DNA from 3 places in the Pseudoalteromonas sp. QJM3NY_22 genome. Region 3 is predicted to be linked to each of the others. Evidence: predicted binding sites of a transcription regulator. Region 3 holds the regulator's gene; each other region holds the start of a gene.
The links. The regulator sigma-54, encoded in region 3, starts transcription at its own class of promoters, with help from an activator protein. The targets are predictions, from matches to a motif close to GTTGGCACGNNNNTNGNNT.
Positions count from the first base shown of each region.

Region 1: the regulator sigma-54 is predicted to act here: its motif matches at 2,886-2,904, upstream of AC0VZ4_RS23005 (amidase family protein).
Region 2: the regulator sigma-54 is predicted to act here: its motif matches at 2,649-2,667, upstream of AC0VZ4_RS15580 (EF-hand domain-containing protein).

Region 1 is NZ_JBWBTZ010000002.1:605,199-613,220, forward strand. It holds gene AC0VZ4_RS22985 (ankyrin repeat domain-containing protein) at 1-423, shown strand, start outside; gene yddG (aromatic amino acid DMT transporter YddG) at 480-1,400, opposite strand; gene AC0VZ4_RS22995 (TetR/AcrR family transcriptional regulator) at 1,582-2,235, shown strand; gene AC0VZ4_RS23000 (putative 4-hydroxy-4-methyl-2-oxoglutarate aldolase) at 2,239-2,733, shown strand; gene AC0VZ4_RS23005 (amidase family protein) at 3,071-4,276, shown strand; gene AC0VZ4_RS23010 (gamma-glutamyltransferase family protein) at 4,273-5,874, shown strand; gene AC0VZ4_RS23015 (sulfite exporter TauE/SafE family protein) at 5,862-6,686, shown strand; gene AC0VZ4_RS23020 (pyridoxal-phosphate-dependent aminotransferase family protein) at 6,690-7,919, shown strand; gene AC0VZ4_RS23025 (allantoate amidohydrolase) at 7,933-8,022, shown strand, end outside.
Region 2 is NZ_CM149655.1:3,381,848-3,389,869, forward strand. It holds partial or broken gene AC0VZ4_RS15565 (sigma 54-interacting transcriptional regulator) at 1-367, opposite strand, end outside; gene AC0VZ4_RS15570 (hypothetical protein) at 370-912, opposite strand; gene AC0VZ4_RS15575 (sensor histidine kinase) at 914-2,371, opposite strand; gene AC0VZ4_RS15580 (EF-hand domain-containing protein) at 2,703-2,936, shown strand; gene AC0VZ4_RS15585 (hypothetical protein) at 2,961-3,188, shown strand; gene AC0VZ4_RS15590 (EF-hand domain-containing protein) at 3,479-3,715, shown strand; gene AC0VZ4_RS15595 (EF-hand domain-containing protein) at 3,725-3,961, shown strand; gene AC0VZ4_RS15600 (amidohydrolase) at 4,095-5,807, shown strand; gene AC0VZ4_RS15605 (YgjV family protein) at 5,823-6,059, opposite strand; gene AC0VZ4_RS15610 (Crp/Fnr family transcriptional regulator) at 6,347-7,003, shown strand; gene AC0VZ4_RS15615 (HDOD domain-containing protein) at 7,439-8,022, opposite strand, start outside.
Region 3 is NZ_CM149655.1:3,579,691-3,587,712, reverse strand. It holds gene AC0VZ4_RS16545 (YgiQ family radical SAM protein) at 1-110, shown strand, start outside; gene AC0VZ4_RS16540 (protein disulfide oxidoreductase) at 295-702, opposite strand; gene mgtE (magnesium transporter) at 903-2,261, opposite strand; gene AC0VZ4_RS16530 (HPr family phosphocarrier protein) at 2,363-2,635, opposite strand; gene rapZ (RNase adapter RapZ) at 2,679-3,524, opposite strand; gene ptsN (PTS IIA-like nitrogen regulatory protein PtsN) at 3,544-3,996, opposite strand; gene hpf (ribosome hibernation promoting factor) at 4,001-4,288, opposite strand; gene AC0VZ4_RS16510 (RNA polymerase factor sigma-54) at 4,315-5,814, opposite strand; gene lptB (LPS export ABC transporter ATP-binding protein) at 5,884-6,609, opposite strand; gene lptA (lipopolysaccharide transport periplasmic protein LptA) at 6,606-7,148, opposite strand; gene lptC (LPS export ABC transporter periplasmic protein LptC) at 7,138-7,692, opposite strand; gene kdsC (3-deoxy-manno-octulosonate-8-phosphatase KdsC) at 7,689-8,022, opposite strand, start outside.

The DNA of each region.
Region 1 (8,022 bases), on a different replicon from region 3:
CAAGTTGAAAACCAACATTCTGCAAAAACTCAATACCAAAGCTTATTTGCTTATTATTTTGCCGCAGCACGCACAAACGACACCGCAGTAATAGAGCAATTTGTAGATGCTGGTATTCCTATCGACAGCTACAACAACAAAGGCTACACCGCGTTAATGATTGCCACTTATCACGGTAATAAAAACACGGTTAACACGCTTTTACACTTAGGCGCTAATGCCTGTTTAGAAGATAACCGTGGCAACACAGCGCTAATGGCCGCTATTTTTAGAGGTGAATTTAGTATCGCTAAAACGCTCGTATCACTTGATTGCGATAACGCGCATCAAAACAAAGCCGGTCAAACAGCCGAGCAGTTTGCACAAACATTTGGTCAACAAAAAGTTATAGAGTTACTAGCGCAGGTAAATAATGCAAAATAATCTGCACGCAACAAAAAGCCCTAAAATAATAGGGCTTATTTTTAATAAAATTAGTCTTATGTTGCAGACGCTATTTGAGGTTGTTTAGGCTTTTCTCGCGTTACAAAGTAGCAAATTAGCGAGCCCACTGTTACCAGTACAACCCCCTGCCAAAACGAAGCACTCAGCGTAATAGATAAATACAACGCCGAAATAATAGTAGAAAACACCGGTGTAAAGTACGAAAGCGTTCCCAAAAGCATTAAGTTACCGCCAATAATAGCTTGATTCCACAGTGCATAACCGCTCCCCACGACTACACCGGCTAATAGCAATGTTATGCTTGATCTGAGTGAAAACGTTAATGGCGCTTCATTACTAAAACCATATTGCGCCCACAAACTCATTGCCGTAACCGCAAAAAATAACGTAATGGCATTTTTACCATTACTCAGCTTTTGCGTTACTACGCAATAAATAGCCCATATAAACGCTGCAGCTAATGCCATTAAGTAAGTAGCAGGATTATCAGCAAAGTTAGTAACAAGCGTATCTAGTGACATTTTTTGATCGCCCGTAATACACCAAGCAACGCCTAAAAAAGCAATGATCATGCTTGGGTAAACCCAGAAACTTACTTTTTTACGACCAATAATAATAGAGAGCAGTATAGTCAGCGTGGGCCATAAATAATTAATAACCGCCATTTCCATTGCCTGATGACGGCTGTTTGCCATACCAATAGAAAGCGCCAAGCAAATTTCGTACGCTACAAATAATAAAGTACCTATTACCAAGTAACGTTTTGAAAACCCACTAAACTTGGGCACTCCCATAACCAAAATTAAAAATATCGCACTGACAGAATACATAGCCGCCGCACCACCAATTGGACTAAACAACTCAGAAATATCCCGTAGTAATGCAACTAAGCAACTCCACAGTAATATTGCAGCAACTCCATATAGTGTATATTTATTTTTGCTTATAAAGTCCATTTACCAACCTAAAAGTACTACTCGTAAATTTGAAACTAAACTAACAGTAATTATTTAATTAAACAATCAAGGTTAATAGCTTAAACGTCTCGTTTGTTTTTAGCATTCACCCTTTTTAGTAATTGACCTTTTGGTCAGTAAAGCTACAATCAATCAATACGTTAAACACGCAAACTTTATAATGACCACACAAATAAAGCCAAATAAAAAAGAAGTCACACGCGAGAAAAACCAAAAACTAATTTTAGATGCCGCCGAGCAATTGTTTTCGCAATTAGGTTACGACGGAGCAAGTATGAGCATGGTTGCTAAAGAAGCGCAGGTGCCAAAAGCTAATATTTTGTATTACTTTAAAAGTAAGGATGGTCTGTACGAGTCTGTGATCGACCGCATAATAGCTAATTGGAACTTAGGGCTTGATAACGTCACAATTAACGACGATCCAGCTACCGTGCTTTATAACTATATTAAAAGCAAAGTAATACTGGCCGTAAATCAGCCAATGCAATCTCGCTTATTTGCCAGTGAAATACTGCGCGGTGCACCCTATTTACAAAACTACTTTAGAACCAATACCCGCCCTTGGGTTAAACAAAAGGTTGATGTACTTCAAGCATGGATGGACGCAGATAAAATGGATAAGGTTGATCCCTACCATTTGCTCTTTACTATTTGGTCTACCACGCAATATTACGCCGACTTTCAGGCTGAGGTTTTACTCGTAATGAACAAATTAGAGTACGACGAAACCGATGTGGCACAAATTACGCAATCAATTGCCCACATAATTTTAAAAGGTATTGGTCTTAAAATACCTGAGCAAAGTGAGACTTAACCCATGACATCCTTTACTACACCCGATTTATTTGACGATCATCGCGATAACGTGCAAGTAGCAGACAGCGGCCTTTATCACTTTGGTAAAAAAACCACGTTTTATGGCAAAGTAGTTACCGTTACCTGCCCAGAAGACAACTCTTTTGCCGCCGATATATTGCATGAAAATGGTAAAGGTAAAGGTAAAGGTAAAGTGTTAGTTATAAACGGGTTTGCGAGCAAACGCTTTGCGTTTATAGGCGATATTATGGCTGAGCGTGCCCTAAATAATGGCTGGGAAGGCGTAATAATAAATGGCTGTTGCCGAGATATTGAGATACTTGCCACGATGAACTTACCTGTAATGGCGCTAGGCTCTACACCGCGTAGTACCTTAAAGCGCGGCTTTGGTGATAAAAACCAAGCTGTTACCATGCTTAGCACCACTATTGAACCTAACGATTGGGTTTACGCCGATATTAACGGTTTAATCATCAGTAAAACGCCCCTTATTTAGCACTCAAAACCATATAAATAGAGACCAACTTGGTGCACCTACGCACCAAGTTGGTTTGTTTTAGCTCATTTTAATCTCACTATTTCTACAGCCCACATTTACAAACCTCATACAACCCAATAAAACCTGACCAGTTGGACAGGATTTTAATTTATGGCATTCCTCTTGCTTAGGTTTTAAACAATATAATAAGCTAAACGATTAAAAAGCGGATCAGGCTCTGTAAAATAAAAACAAGATGTTACGCAGTGAGCTGAAAAATAATAAAAATTAATCCGTCTTTTTAATCACTCTAAATCTGAACTGCTTGGTCAGATTTTTTATAACGAGTGGTGATATGAGTACCAAAAATAATAATACGACCGGTATTTTTTGTGACCATGGTCCTACCCTGTGGCAAACAAACCAATCTGGTCTACTTGCAAACAATCGCTTAGCTGTAAAAGATGTATTTGCAGTAAAGGGCGAGCGTAACAGCGCAGGCAACCCACACTGGTTTAAAACAGCTAAACCGGCTCAAAATACGGCAAGCTCGGTTACTAAGCTCATGACCGCTGGTTGTAACTTTATAGGCTTTACCCACACAGACGAACTGGCTTATAGCTTAGAGGGTAATAATATACATTATGGCGCTGCGCAAAATCCTAAATTAAAAGGGCATGCTTGCGGTGGTTCGAGTATGGGGTCTGCTGCTGCAGTTGCTGCAAACTTAGCTGATATTGGCTTAGGCACCGACACTGGCGGCTCAATTAGAATACCCGCCAGCTATTGTGGTTTATATGGCATAAGGCCAAGCCATAACGTGGTTGAAAAAGACGGCCTAATACCGTTGGCTCCGCCTTTTGATACCATAGGTTGGCTTACCCAAAGCCCCGAGCTATTAAGCGATGTAGGTAATGTACTGTTACCAAATCAAGCTATTAATAACGTTCATACCTTAGTTATTTGCGAGCCGTTATTTGAACTCGTTGACTCTGCTTTACAAGCCCCACTTAAACAATTGCTTAAAAAAACCAAGCCTAATTTTAAGCACCATAAAGAATTTGAACTACCTAACAGCAGCTTATTAAATGAACTTGCGGATAGTTTTAGAGTACTGCAAGGGCGAGCAATCGCAAAAACGCATAAAGATTGGCTTCAATTGCAGGGGCAACTTCCCCAGTTTGCTCCAGCAATTGCGGCACGTTTTAATATGGCGCTTGCCCTAACTGAGCAAGAAGAACAAGAAGCACTAAAAGTACAAACCCAATGGCAAACACTAATAGCTAAAAACCTAAATACAAACAGCTGTTTATTTTTGCCAACCACACCCACAACCGCACCTAAATTAGGCGCCGACACAAGCGCCTTACGCATGCAAATTATTACGCTTTCGGCAATTGCAGGGCTTAGTGGCTCAGCGCAAGTGCATTTACCGCTGGCTGATTTAGCAAATGATCATCCGTATGGTTTTTCATTAATGATGAGCCACGGTAACGATAAAAGCCTACTTGCTTGCGTTAAGCACCTAGCTGCACACTTTAAACAAGGCACAACGGCATGACCACACACAACATTGCATTTACCGCGTCTCATTTTTCGGCCACTGAGGCGGGTATAAATATACTAAAACAAGGCGGTACAGCTACCGAGGCTATGGTAGCAGCTGCCGCCGCTATTAGCGTTGTATACCCACATATGAACTCAATTGGTGGCGACAGCTTTTGGCTTATCGATAACCCAAACCAAAAAACGCCCACTGCTATTGACGCCTGCGGCCGCGCAGCAACTAATACAACGGCGTATAACCCGCTCGCGCAAATACCAGAGCGCGGCGGATTAAGCGCACTAACTCAAGCGGGCACAATACGCGGTTGGCAAAAAGCGCTTGAACTAGATGAGCATGCAGCACTACCACTGTCAAAAATTTTAGCACCCGCTATTGAGCTTGCGCGCGAGGGCTTTACCGTTACAAAAAGCTTGCAAGCAGGCTGCGAAAAACTAGCCGCTGCTAACAATACCAATGACGCGTTTAAAAGCCTCTACATACCCAATGGTAACCCCTTGCAAGCAGGTCAACATTTTAAAAACCCTAAACTTGCAGCAACGTTTGAATACCTAGCAAAACATGGTTTAAACGCATTTTATGAAGGCGCACTTGCCAACTCATTTGCCGCCGACTTAGCAAAAGCAGGCAGCTCAATCACCGCAGGTGACATTGCAAATACAAAAGCTGAGGTCGTTACTGCGCTAAATGCAAACCTCAGTGGTATTAATTGCTACAACTTACCCGCGCCAACACAAGGCGTGCATTCACTACAAATAATTGGTGCCGTAAATAAGTTAAAGCATTTAGCTAAAACCGATGCCGATTGGACGCACTTAATTGTTGAGGCAACTAAACAAAGCTTTACGCATCGCCCTACCCTTTGGGCTGATCCTGAAGTCTTAGGGGATGATTATAAAAACGCACTAACCGATGATCGCTTAAGTCAACTTGCTAACAATATTGATATGAGTAAAGCACAGCAATGGCCATTTAACGCAGAGCCTGGCGATACAGTGTGGATGGCTGCAAGAGATAAAAACGGGCAATTAGTAAGTTTTATCCAAAGTATTTACTGGGAATTTGGCAGCGGAATACTAATGAGCGAAGGCGGCTTTGTGTGGAATAACCGAGGTTTAAGCTTTAGTTTAAACAATGAAGATATTGATGCGAGTAACAATATTAACGCCCTTGCGCCAAATAAAAAGCCGGCTCATACACTTAACCCAGCAATGGCAAAGTTTAGCGATGGTCGTCAACTTGCTTACGGAACAATGGGCGGTGAAGGGCAACCACAAACCCAAGCCGCTGTTTTTGTAGGCTACGCGTGGCGAAATAAATTTATAAAACAAGCAATTAGCGACCCTCGTTGGTTACTTGGACGAACATGGGGCGATACAAGTACAAATTTAAAAATTGAAAAAGGGTTAGTTTTTCATATAGAACATGAATTAAATCAACGTGACCACGATTGGGTAAGCGTTGATAATAATAACGAAATGATGGGGCACGCTGGGGCGATTTTAGATACACCTACAAGCCTTGAAGCTGCAACAGATCCTCGTTCAGATGGACGTGCAACAGTAACTACAGCAGGAACACAATGTCAGAAATAATAAACCAATGGCCAATAGTAGCGGCCTTAATAGCAACCGGTATTTTTGCCGGAATTTTAGCAGGACTTTTTGGTGTAGGCGGCGGTATTGTTATCGTACCTGTGCTGTATTTTTTACTGCAAGGTTTTGGTGTAAGCCCAGAGTCGGCAATGATGATAGCCACCGCCACATCACTTGCAACCATAGTACCTACTTCGCTTTCATCTATTCGCTCGCATCATAGCAAAGGGAATATTGATCTTGCGCTAATAAAATACTGGGCACCGTTTATATTAGTTATGGCGGTAGTCGGTAGTATTATTGCTCATACCGTTCGCAGTAACGCATTAGTGCTCATGTTTGCCTGCATTGCTATTCTAGTCAGTTTAAACATGTTATTTAGAGCCGGCGCACCTGCGCTTGTAAAACAACTGCCAGGTAAATTTGGTCAAGCCGTTATGGCAAGTATTGTAGGTGGTTTGTCGGTAATGATTGGCATAGGTGGCGGCACTATTGGCGTACCTATGCTAAACGCATTTAATGTACGCGCCCATGTTGCAGTAGGTACTGCGGCCGTTTTTGGTTTATTGATTGCGCTACCGGGCGTTATTACCTTATTAAGTATTGGCACAACGCCAACCGATGCTCCCCTTGGTACTTGGGGATTGGTAAACCTCCCTGCCTTTTTTCTTATTATTCCGCTGACTATTTTATTTGCGCCTATTGGCGTAAAAATTGGTAGCAAGCTGGATCAAAAACAACTAAAACGCGCCTTTGCCGTTGTATTAATGATAACCGGCATACGCATGCTCATTCAGACTCTGGGAGCCTAAAATATGTTTAATAACACGCAAGTTCAAACCTTAAACCCACCACAGCGTTTATTAATGGGACCAGGCCCTATTAATGCAGATCCTCGTGTTTTACGTGCTATGTCGGCGCAACTTATAGGTCAATACGACCCAGTAATGACCGGTTTTATGAACGAAACCATGGCGCGTTACCGCGAAATTTTTAAAACTAAAAACGAATGGACCATGCTAATAGATGGCACATCGCGCGCAGGTATTGAAGCCGTATTATGCTCAATTTTACGCCCAGGCGATAAAGTACTAGTGCCAATTATGGGGCGGTTTGGCCACCTACTTGCTGAAATAGCAGAACGCGTTGGCGCAAAGGTGCACACAATAGAAGTACCGTGGGGCGAAGTGTTTACGCCAGAGCAAATCGAAAAAGCCATTGTTGATGTAAAACCCCATGTACTTGCTATGGTACAAGGCGATACATCCACCACCATGAACCAACCTCTTGAGCATATTGGCGATATTTGCCAAAAGCACGATGTACTATTTTATTGCGATGCCACCGCCTCTATTGTGGGTAACGAACTTCCTGCCGATGAATGGAAACTCGATGCACTTTCGGTTGGTTTGCAAAAATGTTTAGGCGGTCCTTCTGGTTCAGCGCCATTAACGCTTAGCGACAAATGCGCCGAGTGGATCCAAAAACGTAAAAAGGTAGAAGCAGGTATTCGCACGGCCGACCATACCGATGGCACAGAGCCCTTTGTGCGCTCTAACTATTTTGATTTAGGTATGATCATGAATTACTGGGGAGAAGAGCGCCTTAACCATCATACCGAAGCCACCAGCATGCTGTACTGCGCCTCAGAATGCGCCCGCATAGTAATTGAAGAAGGCGTAGATAACTGCGTAGCGCGCCACAAATTACATGGCGATGCCATGCTAACAGGCATTCAAGCGCTCGGCTTAAATGTATTTGGTGATTTAACACATAAAATGAACAACGTACTGGGTGTGTATATACCCGAGGGCATTCATGCCGATCACGTCCGCGGACAGATGCTAACCGATTTTGGAATAGAAATTGGCACTTCGTTTGGGCCACTGCATGGCAAAATTTGGCGTATTGGCACCATGGGCTACAACGCCCGAAAAGATGCTGTATTACAAACACTTGCAAGCTTAGACGCTTGCTTACATGCCAACGGTTACAAAGGCCCTAAGGGCGAAGCCGCCATTGCCGCCCTTGCTCACTATAAATAAAAAAGGATTTAGCATGACGATTGTAAGCCCACAACACAGCCCTTTATTAGATAAAGAACTTGCTGATGAATACGCAACACGCGCTTTATCTCGCTGTAAAACT
Region 2 (8,022 bases), 200 kb from region 3:
CTTTAGCAAGGCTGTCAAATAGCTCATCTTTATCTACAGGTTTAGTTATGAATGCAAAAATGCCCTGCTTAGTTGCCTCTACTGCATCAGGAATTGAGCCATGCGCTGTCATCATAATGACAGGTAATGCTGGGTAGCGGCTTTGCAGCTGACGATGCAGTACCATACCATCCATTTCATCCATGCGTAAGTCGGTTATTACGGCATCAAACACTTGGCTTTTAAGTATTTGTAGTGCGGTTAAGCCGCTTTCACAGGTTGTCACTTCGTATCCTTTTGATTCAATACGAATAGCGAGCAGTTTTAATAAGCTAGCGTCGTCGTCAACTAATAGTACTTTTGCACCTTGCGCTTTGGTTGCGGCCATAATTACTGCTCCTTAATTTCTTCACGTAGTAAAAGCTGCTGCTCAATCGTAGCTAACGATGAGAGGGTTTCTTGCATTTTATTATTAAGTGCTTGCTGCTCTTTTTTAGCATTTATTTGCATAGTTACTTGCTGCTTTTGAAGCCACAAATATTGCTTTATGTCATCAGGCCAAAAGTAAGCAAGATCGAGTTTTAGCAACTTAGTCATTACCGTATTTGGATCATCATTTATGTTTAAGCACATAAATTTAAAAAAGCGTTTAAGCTCGTTTTCACCTGTAAAAACATCTTTGTTAGGTACCAATTTAAATCCGCCACACTGATTAGCGTGCCATGCAATAACTTGCTCTGCAGGAGGATAGCTTGGTTCAATTTTTGGTCTAGGTTTTGGACTAGGGTTACTGTTTTTGTCGTTCGTTTTTTTTGTATCGACCACAGGTGCAGGTGTAATTGACACACGCTCTTTTTGCCCATTATTAATTTCACAACCTGATATAACCATGCTACTAAGCACACATAAAATAGCGATTAAACGCAAGCGCATGTTAATTAACTCCTAGACTTTTTGTTATGGGAATTTTAATTGAAAACCGGCAACCATGTGGCTCGTTATGCTCAACAGTAAGTGTACCTCTTAGCTGTTCAACAGACTCTTTTACAATAGTTAAGCCCAGCCCACTGCCTTGCAGCGTAACATTTTTACTGTGTTGACCTTGATAAAATGCGCTGAAAATTTGAGTTTTTTCTTGCTCTTTAATACCGCACCCTTTATCAAGTACAACGATACAAAGCTGGTTTTGCTCAAGCGCTAAATTAATAGTAACGCTTTGCTTATTATCTGAAAATTTTAAGCCATTTGAAATAAGCTGAATTAAAATCATCTCAATAAGCTCACTAGGTAAAGCAAGCGGTTTGTTAGGTAAAGTGTTTTGCCACTGCAGAGCTTGCTCACGCGCACTTAAGCGATGCTCAAAATGGCTATTAATTTTATTAATAAGAAGACTAAACTCAACTTCACTTAAGCTGTCTTTACTGGTGCGAATCGCATTATAACTCAGCAGGCTGTCAATCATTGTGCGAAGGCGCACCATAGATTGGCTAATAAGCTCAAGCACTGCTTTTTGCTCAGCGGTAATTGGGCCTACTATTTCATCAGTTAATAAGTCAGTGCCTTCAACCATTGAAGCAAGGGGCGTTTTTAGCTCATGGGTAACATGGCGTAAAAAAGTATCTTTTTGCTGCTCAAGCATATGAAGTTGCTCTTGCACCCATTGGAGCTTTTCTCCTAGCTCAACAAGCTCAGCTGAACCTTTCACAGATATTTTTTGCTGCCAATGCCCCTGCCCTAGCTTATCAATAACCGTAGTTAACCCTTTTAGTCGCCCACTTATACGCCATAAAAAACCACCACCAACAATTAAAGTAAGCGGAATAAGTGCCACCAGCCAGTTTATAAATGACGCTTGCAGGCTTGTAAGCTCATTTTGGTTATTGGTAATTTGTGCTTCGTTTTTATCACGTAACCATAAAGTAAGCTCAGCAACTAAATCGCTCACTGGCACAAATAGCTCAGCTTGTTGTTGTTTTTGCTCAACGAGTTTTACATGCGCGGTTTGTAAGGTGGTATATAAGCGTTGCCATTGGTGAATATACTCTTTATTCGTGTTTACAAATTTGAGTTCATCAATGCTTTGTAGGGATGATTGCCATTTATCGACAATGAGCTTATCAAGCGATTCACTTTTTAATACCCAGTTTTGCCTAGTGGCGCGCTCAAGGCTGTTGAGCTCTTGTTTTAGAGTATTAAACGATTTGGTAACTTGATAGTTGTTACTCACGATACTTTGAGTAACCGCTAATTGCTTGTTAAGCGCATTTAAAAATACAATCACCACTATAGAAAGCGGGAGTAACGAAAGCAGCATACTCATTGCAAATTGCCCAATTAAATTAGGCCGCCAGTTAAGCATTGCTTGGTATTTTTTAGCTATGGTTGCTGGCATTTCGTTTAGTCCTTTTAAGTTAAGCGTTCTATTATTAAGTGCTTACCTTATACACTAGCTGAACCAGCAATTATATTTAATACGATTAACAGCCAGCGCTACAAAAACAATGTGTCGCCAAATAGAGACAGCGTAACTCGTTGATTTTAATAAACTCCCTTTCACCCCCACCAAATAATGTTGCAAAAGGCGCACAAAAATTACAATAAACCCAGTAAAAACTTCTCATTGGCTTAAAGCAAAAATAATAACCAATTGAAAAATAACAATAATTATTATTGGCACCATTTTTGTAACAGGAGTAATAACTTTAATCAATAAGGAAATAATTATGAACAAACGCATTTTAGTAATTTCATCATTACTGACTTTAGGCTTTTTCGGCGCTAATGCACACGCAATGGACGTTCACGCGACTTTTAACGAACTTGATAAAGACAGTAACGGCACATTAAGTGAAGCCGAAGCAGGTGAAGATGCTGTGTTAAACGAGAATTTTTCTCAAATTGATACTAATCAAGATGGGCAATTGTCGCTAGATGAATTCAAAAAATTTATTCAATAAACTCATTTAATAAGGAACGTGATTATGAAACAACTTATCGCCGCTTTTTCATTAATGTTTTTAGCAATTAGTGCCACCGTAATTGCATCGCCAACAAATGTGCGTTTTGCCCACTTAGATAAAGATATGAATGGACAAATATCAATTATCGAAGCCAAGCAAGACAAAGAAGTAATGAAGCAATTTACCGATTTAGACGAAAACGATGATGAAGTAATTTCTAAGACAGAGTTTAAAAGCTTTAAGCCTTAACAAGTTAAGTTTTGCTTAAGCTTTTATCTAGTAGAGTGAACTAAAGCATTTGCCATAATCCCTGAGGGAGTGTGTAAAAGGATTTAATGTTGGGATTTAAATTATGGCAAGTGCTTTCCCCGCTTCTACTAAATTGTTTATAACCTAAATAACCTGAACTCTGGTTAATAAATCTATCTCAAGCAGCTATTCCCAGCGCTGACTGCGTTGAATTTACTTGTAATAGGCCAGATGTGTTAATTAACCTCTCAACCAGATTACAGGTTAAATAATCTTTTGGAAGAAATACCATGAGGATACTTTCCTTTGTTACAAGCATCTTAATACTATCAAGCTTTGACGCCCTAGCACTTGATGTTAAGCAACGCTTTTCCCATCTCGATACTAACAAAAATGGTTATTTAACCCATGATGAACTTGAACCTCAACCACAATTATTGAGCACATTTTTGATATGGGATAAAGATCAAGATAACCAAATTTCATTAATCGAATTTAAAAATTATCTAACCAATAACCTCTACTGAGTATTTCCTATGAAAAAAATACGCTATATGGCACTTTTTGCATTCAGCACTTTTTGCACTCTAAGTTTTGCCGCAAGCAATAATATTGTTGAACAATTTAATAAATTTGATAGAAACCAAGATGGCTTTTTAACACGTGGCGAAGCATCAATAGACCCTGCTCTTTGGTCTCGATTTTCAAGCTATGATCAAGATAAAGATGGTAAGCTAACATTAAATGAATACGGTTTATACGCGAGTAAATAATTGTTAACTCTTAAGCTAGGTAGGTATCACTAACTAGCTTTAGTTTACTTCGTCCCCCAACCATCTCATCATATTGGTATTATAAAAATGATTTTGTTAGTGTTGATTCACTAACAATAAAAAATAATGCCTTATGCTACTCAAAAAACTAATCAAACCACTCATACTAGCCAGCCTTTGCGCAAGTTCTAGCTACACTCTTGCACAAACAAAAGTAATTTATAACGCCAATGGTTACACCCCTTTATACAAAGGCGAAGTACAGCAGTTTTCTACCCTTGTCATTAAAGATGGAAAAGTAGTAAAAGTAGGTGGCGATACACTAAAAAATAGCTACCCAGACGCCAAGCTCATTGATGTACAAGGTAGCACCTTATTACCAGGCTTAATTGATGCTCATGGCCATGTTATTGGCCTGGGAGATAACTTATCGCAGCTTGATGTACGTGGCGCAAAATCGGTTGATGAAGTCACAAATAAACTAAAAATATTTGCCAATAACAAACAAGGTTGGATTATAGGGCGAGGTTGGAACCAAGAGCTTTGGGCTGATACCCGCTTCCCAACAGCTAAAGATTTAGACAAAGTAGTTAATGATCGTCCAGTTGTGCTTTCACGTGTAGATAGCCACGCTATTTGGGCAAATTCAAAAGCGCTCGAACTTGCAGGTATTACCGCCCAAACAAAAGCACCTGAAGGCGGTGAAATAATTAAAGATGAATTTGACAACCCTACCGGCATATTTGTAGATAAAGCAGAATCGCTAATTACCCAGCATATGCCAGCCCCTTCAAAACAAGATATAAGCGATTCGCTTGATGCAGCAGGAAAGCATTTATTAAGTTTAGGTATTACCTCTACCCATGATGCTGGCATTGATAAAGCAACGTGGGAAGTTTACAAAGAACGCAGTGAACTAGGAAATTTACCTGTGCGTATTGTGGCCATGTTAAGTGGTGCTAGCCCCGACTTAAACACAATGCTTAAAGCAGGGCGATACCAAGACGCAAACAGTTTCATGTCAATCCGCAGTGTTAAAGTATACGCCGATGGTGCACTTGGATCTCGTGGCGCAGCTCTTATTGAAGATTATGCAGACCGTACAGGCCATCATGGATTAATGCTAGAGACACAAGAAAAACTCGAAGCACTCTTTACGCAAAGCTTTAAGCGCGGTTTTAGCGCTCACACCCATGCTATTGGCGATAAAGCAAATAAAGTGGTACTTGATGCTTATGAGAAGGTGTTTAAAAAAACGGGAGGGATATTGCTTCGTAACCGTATAGAACATGCGCAAATTGTAACGCTTGAAGACATTCCTCGCTTTAAAAAGTTAAAGATAATCCCATCAATGCAACCAGTGCATGCTACATCAGATATGCATATGGCAGAGCAACGCTTAACTGAAAAACAACTAAGCGGTGCCTACGCTTGGCAATCTTTTTTACAGCAAGGATCTATTATTGCGGCTGGGTCGGACTACCCTGTAGAACTCGCTAATCCATTCTATGGGTTATATTCAGCCATTACACGCATGGACCACAATCAATTACCTAAAAATGGTTGGCGTGCAAGTGAAGTATTAAGTAGAGAAGATGCATTACGTGCATTTACTTTAGGCGGTGCGTATGCCGCACATCAAGAGTTTAAAATTGGTAGCTTAGAACAAGGTAAATGGGCTGACTTTATTTTAATAGACAAAGATTACTTTAAAATACCTGTTGATGAAATTTATGAAACGAATGTGTTGCAAACATGGATAGCAGGAATAAAACGGTACGAAAAAGAAAAAATATTATCGATAAATAAAACCTATAAAGGGTTAACGCAAGTTAACCCTTTATAGTTACAGCCTAGTATTTTAGCTTTTAGGCGCTTCAACTTTTGGCTGACGATATATTTTTATAATGTGATATAAATTTACGAGCGACAATAAGCCGTTGGTAAAAATCACAGGTACTGCACCAATGGCAACACCATATGCAGTAAATACAATACAACCAAACATGTTGTACCAGCGTAGTTTTACTACATCAGTCATTGTTAACGATGCAACCAATAAAGCTGACGCAATATAACCTAAATATTCCCAACTCAATTGTTCTCTCCCTGCCTTTAGGTTAGCATTACACTACTGCTAGCTTATGACATTTATAAGTATTGCAAAGTAACAACAAAATAAAAAAGCTAACTTGCTTAAAAAACCTGAAAAAGTTTGCCGGAAAATACCAGCAACTTCTTAAATCATTACACGGGAAATGAAGGTAAAATAATACTCTTAGCAAAGCTAATAGTATTAGTAGCAAGTTAGCGTAAATTCTTAGTGTCTTAATGCTATCGTCATTAAGATGTAATAAATAGGACAAATGTCCGAAGAGCACATTGATGTTTCAATACCATTTTTCTAGTTACCTTGTTGATCAGCTTTTAACCTTTGCCGGTAGTAGCTATCAACAATCAAAAAAAGAAGTTCTGATCCATCAAGATCAGCCTTTAAGCAAGCTTGTGCTTGTACGCAGTGGCACTGTGTCGTTTAGTTACGATGTAGGAAATGGACGACGCCTGCTGTTAGGACAATTGGATTGTAACAACACCCTTATTGGTGAAATAGAAGCGCTAAATAATAATCCGTGTATTTATACGGTCACGTGTTTTAGTGATGTAACCTATAACCTTATTGAATTAAGGCATTGGCGCGCGCTGCTGCTTGAAAAACCAGAACTGAGTTTATACACAGCGCAGACTATAGCGGCTAAATTTCAAGAAAATAAAAAAATCAATCTAGATAAGCTATTACTACCGCTAAGCTACAACATAGCTAAAGATTGTTTACTAAGAGCCGAAAACAACAACCCTACACTGCTTAGAGCTTACCCTACGGTAAATGCAGAAGCCGAACGTTTTGCAACAACTGAGAGAGCTTACAGACGGGTTGTTACAGAACTTGTAGAAAAAGGCTTAGTGCTTAGAAGTAACGATGGTTTGCAAGCGGTTGATATACCCAAACTAAGTGAATACGTAGACAGCTTTGCTCAGCTTTAAGGTTTTTGATTAATTGGCTTGGCTGGTTAAATAATTAGTAAAACGTTATCCATAAAAAGGCTATTTAAGACCTTACAACATTCAGTTAAAAATTTGATATGAGTCGCGATTATCAGATTTTTAATCTGACAATCTTAGAATGTGCGTGCTTATACAGCAAATAATCCCCCAATTCGCTTAATTAAGAGATCGATTTTGAGATAAGAAAATACTGTCGATAACTGGCCTATTGCAAGTAAATTCAACGCAGTTAGCGCTAAAAATTGCTGCTCGAGATGGATTTATTATCCAGAGTTCAGGTTATTTAAATATTTCAAAAAATTGCTCCACTGTATACCTTAAACAGCATTGCAATTAAATCGTGTTTTAATAGTCAACATTAATACCAATCCGTATAAACCTTTAAATAATCTAAACGGACTGGTATTACTTACTTTAGCTAAACATGTCTTTCACATCGTCAAGCATATCGTTGTATTCATCACTCAAGAACAGATCCATGGAAGGGATAACCCCTTTTTCTATATACACTTGTAAAGCAGCTGACTTATCAGAAACCTGGAGTGTTCCCTCTAAAATAGCACCAATACGAATGAAATCGACATAACTTATTTGTTCTAATTTATAACTCGGATCAGCCCAACTTAAAGCGACATTAGAAAATTCTTCAGGAAACTCCCATGCACGCATAATAGAAGAACCAATTTTTCCACTAAGCTTTTGAATTACATGAGCTAAAAAGCTCGGGTTAGCAAATACTTCAGGATGACGCTCAGCTTCAGTTAAAATAGGTAACACGCCAATGTTATAAACCAATGCAGCTAGAGTGATTGAATCGCGATTTAATGAAGTATGTTTATTATTTTTTAAGTAAAACTCCATGAGTGTTATTGAATGACTCGCAACCGTTAATGTTTTTTGCCAAGCTTTGCCCATGTAGCCTTTAATTATCTCATTATTAGATACAAATAATTGCTCCATAGCCATTGCTGTTGCAATATTTTTAATTTGACGAAGTC
Region 3 (8,022 bases):
GCGGTAAAAAAGGCGGGCGTCCGGCACTAACGCGACATACTGGTTTTAGCCAATTTAAAAAGGCAAACACTAAGCCAAAAGTGGGCGGTAATCGTCAAAGTACACGTTAGTAATTTTATTTGCTAATCGATAAGTTTAATTGCGGTACGCGCTTTTCAGCCTTCGTAATACGTAAGTTGAGTTAACCTTGCTCTTTATTATCAATATTATTGTAGATGATAAAGAGTGAGCTTTTAGAGCCCCCTCTTTGAGCTGCGCGTATTTAGTGCCTATATATTTGCAGTCAGTTCTTCCTTATAACGTTGATGATAACCACAAACGTAATTTAAGTGACCATAACGGCTGAATACCTGTTAGCCCTTGCGTCATTTTATTATCTTTTAAGATTATATAAGATGGCGTGACTTGCCCTTGCCAATCGGTAAATATCTCACTGTGTTGATCGTTGACGGTCGTAAAACTGTAGCCATGATCATTTAGATAGTTATGTAGTTCTTGATCAGAACCTGATTTTATTGCGATGCTCACGACAGGATAATCATTCTCGTTTGCGAGTTCGTTTATGGCAGGGGAGGTAATACTACAAATAGAGCACCAAGTTCCCCAAAAATACACAAGGGTTGGTTTATCTTGGCTCATTGCTGCTAGATCAATGTTTTGCCCTTTATAATCTGTTAATTGTAATTGAGGATTTGCTGGCATGACAGGTTGCCGCCACCAATTGACGGCGGTATAAATGACGAAAAATATAGAGCCATATACCAATACACTTTTTAATATGGATACGCTTTTTTGTTTTAGCGTTTTTTTGGGTGTCACTTTTTTATTCTTGATATTCGTTGTCATAATTGCTGCTTTACCCTAAGTATTTTTTACTTTAGTTATTTGCAAAAAATTCTAATTTATACCAGCAACCAGGTAGCAGTTCCTAAAAAGGCGAATATACCAACAATATCTGTCACTGTGGTTAGCACCACACTCCCTGCAAGTGCGGGGTCTATATTCATTCTTTTAAGTATTATTGGAATACTTGCGCCAGCCACACCAGCCACGACTAAGTTCATAAACATAGCGAAGGCAAGTACACCACCAAGCATAAAGTCCCATTGCCATAGGGCAATAACACCTGCAATTAATAATGACCACAAAATACCGTTTAACGCACCAATGGCAAGTTCTTTCATCATTAAAAAGCGTTGGTTTGTTTGGTTTATATGGCCTACCGCAATACCGCGTATAACAAGCGTTAACGATTGACTTCCTGCAACGCCACCCATAGAAGGGACAATACCGTTTAGTACCGCCAAAATAGGTAAAACATCTAGTGTTCCTTCAAAAAAGCTAGCAACAAAGGCCGCTGCAAGTGCGGTTAGTAAATTGACACCTAACCAAACTGAGCGCTTTTTAGAGCTTTTGAGTACTGGCGCAAAGGTATCTTCTTCATCATCTAGACCGGCTAAGCCTAGTAAACTATGCTCTGCATCTTCTCGAATTACGTCAACAATATCATCGATAGTGACACGACCAAGTAATTGATCGTTATCATCCACAACAGGTGCTGATATCCAATTATGGCGCTCAAATAGTTGCGCGACTTCACTTTCATCCATTGAAATTGGGATTGATTCACAATCTTCATCCATTAAATCACGAACAATTTTTTCAGGTGGGTTCGTTAATAACGTACTCAGTGATAGAGCGCCTATAAAACAGTTGTGTTTATCAACAACATATAGATCATCTGTACCTTCTGGTAGCTCCCCACGTAGCCTAATATATCTAAGTACAACATCGAGCGTTACATCAGGGCGAATGGTTACCGTATCTGTGTTCATTAGCGCGCCAGCTGAACGCTCTTGATATGAAAGTGCTTGTGTTGCACGTTCACGGTCTTGAATATCCATCGCGCTGACAACGTCTTTATAAACGGTGTCTGGTAAACTACGGAGTACTTCACCTAAGTCATCGTGGCCCATGTCTTCAGTTGCGGCTGCAATGTGCTCAGGTTCCATTTGGGCAATAATGCCTAAACGAACATCTTCGGAAAGCTCTTCAAGAACATCACCTTGTACATCAGGGTCAACCAATTGCCAAAGTAGTCGGCGAATTTTATGCGGCGATGACTCTAATAATAATGCGGTATCACAAGGAGCTGTTTTTGCTAACATCCGCCTAACTTGAACAAATTGACCACTGTTAAGCGACTTTGTCACTTGTTTTAATTGTTGTAGTGGATAGTCTTGTTCAAAAGCTTCAGGCATTGGCGTCCTTATTGATTTTTATATAACTATGGATAGGGAGGTTTATTAATGGGGTAATTAACCACATTTAGTTTATCTTAGTTTCGGTTTTTAGCTAAGTGCTATTCTTCTTCATTAAAGCGTTGTGCTATCAATTGACCAACGGCATGTAAAGCTTGTTCGGCATCAGGGCCCTCACACACTACTTTCACCTCTTTTCCTTGACTGCTTTCCAGTAGCATTAAAGCCAATACACTGTCCCCAGGCGCTTCTTTATCATCTTGATATATCATGATTGAGGCATCAAATTTAATAGCAAGTTGCGCTAATACTGTAGCGGCTCTTGCATGAAGTCCTAATTTATTTTTTATTAAAAAAGTGTCTTCTAAACGCATAAGTTACTCTACCTAAGCTGAACAGATGATTATTTTGAATGAGTTATTTTTCTTGTTCTCTATGGCGGATTTTTACATTTGGATGTGTCATCGAAAAACTTTCACCAATCGTTTGTGCTAAATATACTGAGCGATGTTGCCCACCAGTACAACCTATAGCAATAGTTAAGTAGCTACGGTTATTTCGCTCTAAATGTGGCAACCATGTTTGTACAAAAGTTTGAATTTGCCAAGTGAACTTTTGGACAATGCTGTGGCTGGCTAAGTAATCCTTTACGGGTTGGTCTAAGCCATTTAAAGGTTTTAATTCTGGCTCCCAATGTGGGTTCGGTAAAAAGCGTGCATCAAAGACATAATCAGCTTCCTTAGGAATGCCGTGTTTAAAGCCAAATGACTCAAAAGTAACAATGAGTTGTTTATCTTTTTTACCCAGAATTTTTTCACGAATTGATTCAGCAAGTTGATGAACACTTAAATCACTCGTGTCGATCATATAGTCAGCGCGAGTAGTGAGAACATCGAGTAGTTCTTTTTCTTTTTTTATTGCTAAATCAAGAGGTAATGAGTCAACTGATAACGGGTGTAGACGGCGAGTCTCAGAAAAACGTTTAATTAATGTTTGATCCTCACTGTCTAGATAAAACAGAGTCGGTTTAGCAAAGCCAGGTAAGTATTCAAGGATATCGTTAAATTCATCTTGCTCTTTTGGTAAATTACGGACATCAATACTAACTGCAATTTTGTCGTAGTTATCAGATACACTTCTCACTAAAGAAGGTAGCAGATTAATTGGAATATTATCTACGCAATAATAACCTAAATCTTCAACTACGCGTAAAGCAACCGATTTTCCAGAACCGGAACGGCCACTTATGATAATTAATTCCATTTATCACCCATTATGTTAATTACGATTGTTCTACAATAACTTGATACAGCTCAGTATCTGATTTTGCGCTGCGTAACTGTTTACAAAAATCTTTATTATTTAGTTTATCAGCTATCGTTGCGAGCGTCTTTAAGTGCTGCTGGTTATCGCCATCAGGTACGATGAGAGCAACAAATATATCAACAGGGCGATTATCTATAGCATCAAAATTAATAGGTGTTTCGCTTACTAATACGAGTGCTAAGGGCTCTTCTGCGCCGCTCATTCGCCCATGAGGGATTGCAATGCCTCTTCCTATACCAGTGCTTCCCAGTTTTTCTCTATTCATTAAGGCGCTGAGAATATCTTGTTGAGAAAGATATGGGAGCTTGTCATGAGCAAGTTGACTGATGAACTCTAAAATTCTTTTTTTACTATTAAAAAGGACCGCAGCTCTGCTGCAGTCCTGGCATATAAGTGAACTTAATTTCATAATATTAGTGTCGAGCAAGCTTCTCTTTGTGTTTAATAACTTGGCGATCGAGCTTGTCAATCAGCGAGTCAATGGCGGCGTACATATCTTGATGTTCAGTAGAGGCAAATAACTCAGCTCCACTTACATGAATCGTTGCCTCAGCTTTTTGGTTTAATTTTTCTATATCAAGAATGACATGAACATTATTAATATGATCTGAGTGTCTTTCTAGCTTCGCAAATTTGGTATTTACATAATCTCTTAATGAATCAGTTACTTCTACGTGACGACCAGTTAAGTTTAGTTGCATAAGCATTACCCTCTTTGTTTAGCGTCTTAAATCAAACTTTTTCGCTGATTTGACGGTGGAATAGCTAGAGATTCGCGATACTTTGCGATTGTACGTCTCGCTACTTTTATTCCTTGCTCAGCTAATATATCTGCAATTTTACTATCACTCAATGGTTTTGCTGAGTTTTCTGCTGCGATTAATTTTTTAATGAGAGCGCGTATTGCTGTTGATGAGCATTCGCCTCCATTTTCAGTACTTACATGGCTTGAGAAAAAATATTTAAGCTCAAAAATACCGCGAGGTGTATGCATATATTTTTGAGTTGTTACGCGTGAAATAGTTGATTCGTGCATTTCGACCATTTCTGCTACATCATTTAAAACCATTGGTTTCATGGCTTCTGGGCCATGCTCAAAAAAACCTTGTTGTTGCTTAACAATACAATTAGTTACTTTTAATAGTGTATCGTTTCTACTTTCTAAACTTTTAATAAACCATTTAGCTTCTTGTAGATGCGAGCGAATAAACTGGCTATCACCACTTGATTTAACGGTGCGTGACATTGCTGCATATTGGCTGTTGACTCTGATTTTAGGCATGCTATCTGGGTTTAGTTCAACAACCCAGCGACCTTTTATTTTTTTCACCGATACATCAGGAATTACATACTCAGATTCTTCTCTAACTATAGTATCCGCCGGTTTTGGGCTAAGAGTATGTATTAAAGTCATTATTTCTTTAAGCTCTTCTTCTTTGAGCTTTGTTTTTTTCATTAATGTACGATAGTCGCGAGCAGCTAATAGATCAATGTGCTCGGTTAAAATCATTTTTGTTTCATTAATATAGGGTGTTTCTTTATCGTATTGGTTCAGCTGAATACATAAGCATTCTTGTAAACTACGTGCTGCAATACCAACAGGGTCAAACAATTGAATTCGTTTTAAAACAGCTTCTATTTCGTCAAGTTCAACTTCGTTGTCTTCTTCGTTCTCTTGATTAAAACTTTCTAAAATTTCTTCGCAGCTTAGCGTTAAAATACCCGAATCATCGACGGCTTCAACAATCGCAATCGCAATCGCTTCATCGGTAGGACTAAAGGGAGTCAGTTGTAGTTGCCACATTAGGTATTCGTGGAGCGTTTCAGTCGAGGAGCCTTGGTATATAGATTCATCTTCAGGCATTGGTCCTGATGATGATGCTGGGGCTGCGCTCATATATTCATCCCAACTAACATCCATAGCCATTTCATCACTTAGCGTATCTTTAGCAAGTGCTTCACCACTGTCTTGCTCATATTCGCTCGGAACATCATCAGCATTTGCGCTAACAGTTACATCGTCGTTATCTGCTTTTTGCTCGTTTTTACCAGCAGAATCTTCGGCGTAATCTTGCTCTTCAACCTCTAATAGGGGGTTGCTGTCGAGTGCTTCTTGTATTTCTTGCTGGAGATCCAATGTACTGAGTTGCAACAGGCGAATTGCTTGTTGCAGCTGTGGAGTCATTGTAAGTTGCTGGCCCATGCGCAGCTGTAATGATTGCCTCATGTATCTCTAACAATCCTTTTATGTTGTTATAATTAATACTAGCAGATGCTTAAAGACATGGCGTAAATGTTACAGCCTAAATTGCTCGCCTAAATAAACATCACGTACTGTTTTATCGTTTAATACGTGTTCTGGAGTGCCTGATGCAATTAACTCACCATGAGAAACTATGTAGGCTTTTTCGCAAACATCAAGAGTTTCTCTTACATTATGGTCGGTAATTAACACACCAATACCACGATTTTTAAGGTGTTCTATTATTTTCTTTATATCTAACACTGAAATAGGGTCAACACCAGCAAAAGGCTCATCAAGCAATATAAATTTAGGAGCAGCGGCTAGTGCTCGCGCTATTTCAACTCGGCGACGCTCGCCTCCTGATAATGCCATACCTTGGCTATCACGAATGTGCTGAATACTAAATTCATCTAATAAATTGTTAAGTGTGTCTTCTCTTGCTTGCTTATTTAGCTCTTTACGTGTTTCTAAAATAGCCATTAAGTTTTGATAAACAGTAAGCTTTCTAAAAATTGATGATTCTTGGGGTAAGTAACCAATGCCTAATCTAGCACGACTATGCATAGGTAAAAGAGTAATATCGTTATCGTCGATAGAAATCTTGCCTTTATCACTAGGTACAAGGCCTACAATCATATAAAACGTTGTGGTTTTACCTGCACCATTAGGGCCAAGTAACCCGACTATGCTGCCAGCCTTTACTTCCAGACCTACATTTTTTACAACTTCACGGCCTTTATAACTTTTAGCTAATAGTTCTGCTTTTAATGTACTCATGGCTGACCTTTATCGTTTTTTTCTTTTTTAGTCTCAATAGGTACTAAAATAGTATGCACACGATCGGTTGAGTTTTCGTCTTTTTCAGCGCTAATTAATTGCTGTTGCATATCGTAAGTAATACTCTTGGCATTTATTTTTTGACCCGCTTGCGATACTTGTGCATCGCCAATAAGGGTTAAAAATCGTTTAGCTACATCATAACGAACTTCGTTTGCGCTGGCGCTCATTATAGTGCCATCAGTTTGTTTTTCTTCGAAATATGCAGGGCTACCAGTTGCAATTAGTAGCTGTTTATTATCGCCTAATTCATCACGTTTATGTACTTCTAAACGGTCGGCTGTAATACGACGGTTGCCGTGAATAATCTCAACATTTTTTTCAAAAATTCCGACGTTTTCTTTTAATTGGCCTTCTTGTTTGTCGGCACTTATTGATATTTGATTCGCTGCAAGTTGAATCGCTTGTTCAGCAGCGCTAAGGTTGAAAGCTAGTATAAGTGTCGGAATAATAAGTATTTTTGAAATTTTATTGGTCATAATATATAGTTCGCGTATGGTTAATAAGTTTTATCACTTCAGTTTTTAAATCGGCTTCAAGGCCTTTACCGGTGATCTTTAAATTGGGTCCCGTAACAATAACGGGTTGCTCTGAACGCATCGTGAGTAGTTTTATATCTACTTGAATATTATCCGCATTAATCTTGTCTATCATTGCATTATCAGTAAGATTCTTGGCAACCACGTTACCTTCTAAGATTAATTGTTTTCCTTCATATAACGTTGCTTCGTCTGCATTTATTCGCCATGTTTGTTTTTCGTTATATAAGGTGAAAATGGGTTTTTCAAAAAAGGTAAAGCCTAACTGTTGATATAATTCCATTTTAGCAGCTGTAACTTTATGATTAATTTTACCATTTTCATCATAGGCCGTTTGTTTTAGCTCAATAGCAATATAATCAGGCTTAGCGATAACTTCAGCTTCAACCTGAGCTGTCATATTTGTTTGTGCAAAATAAGGGTACCAAAGCCAAACCATACAGCTGATGAATAAAACGCTTAAAATTATGCGCGCTGTATTCATGAACTAGTACCTTTGCTAGTAAGTGGTTTGTCGTTCTCTAGCATAAGTAAGTCGGTTAGTTCTCTCACTGCGCCAAAACCACCCAGCATCTGTGTCGTGTAATGTGATAAACGCTTGATTAGTGGGTGAGCATCGTTAACTGCAACGGCAAACCCGACTAATTCCATTACTGGCATATCGGGGCCATCATCACCAATATAGGCAATTTGATCATCACTTAGGTGAAGCTTGTTTTTTAGCTCTTCGTAAGCAATAAGCTTGTTTTCTTGACCTTGATAAATATGTTGTACTGTTAAACTGGTCATACGTTGTTGCACTATCTGCGAATGG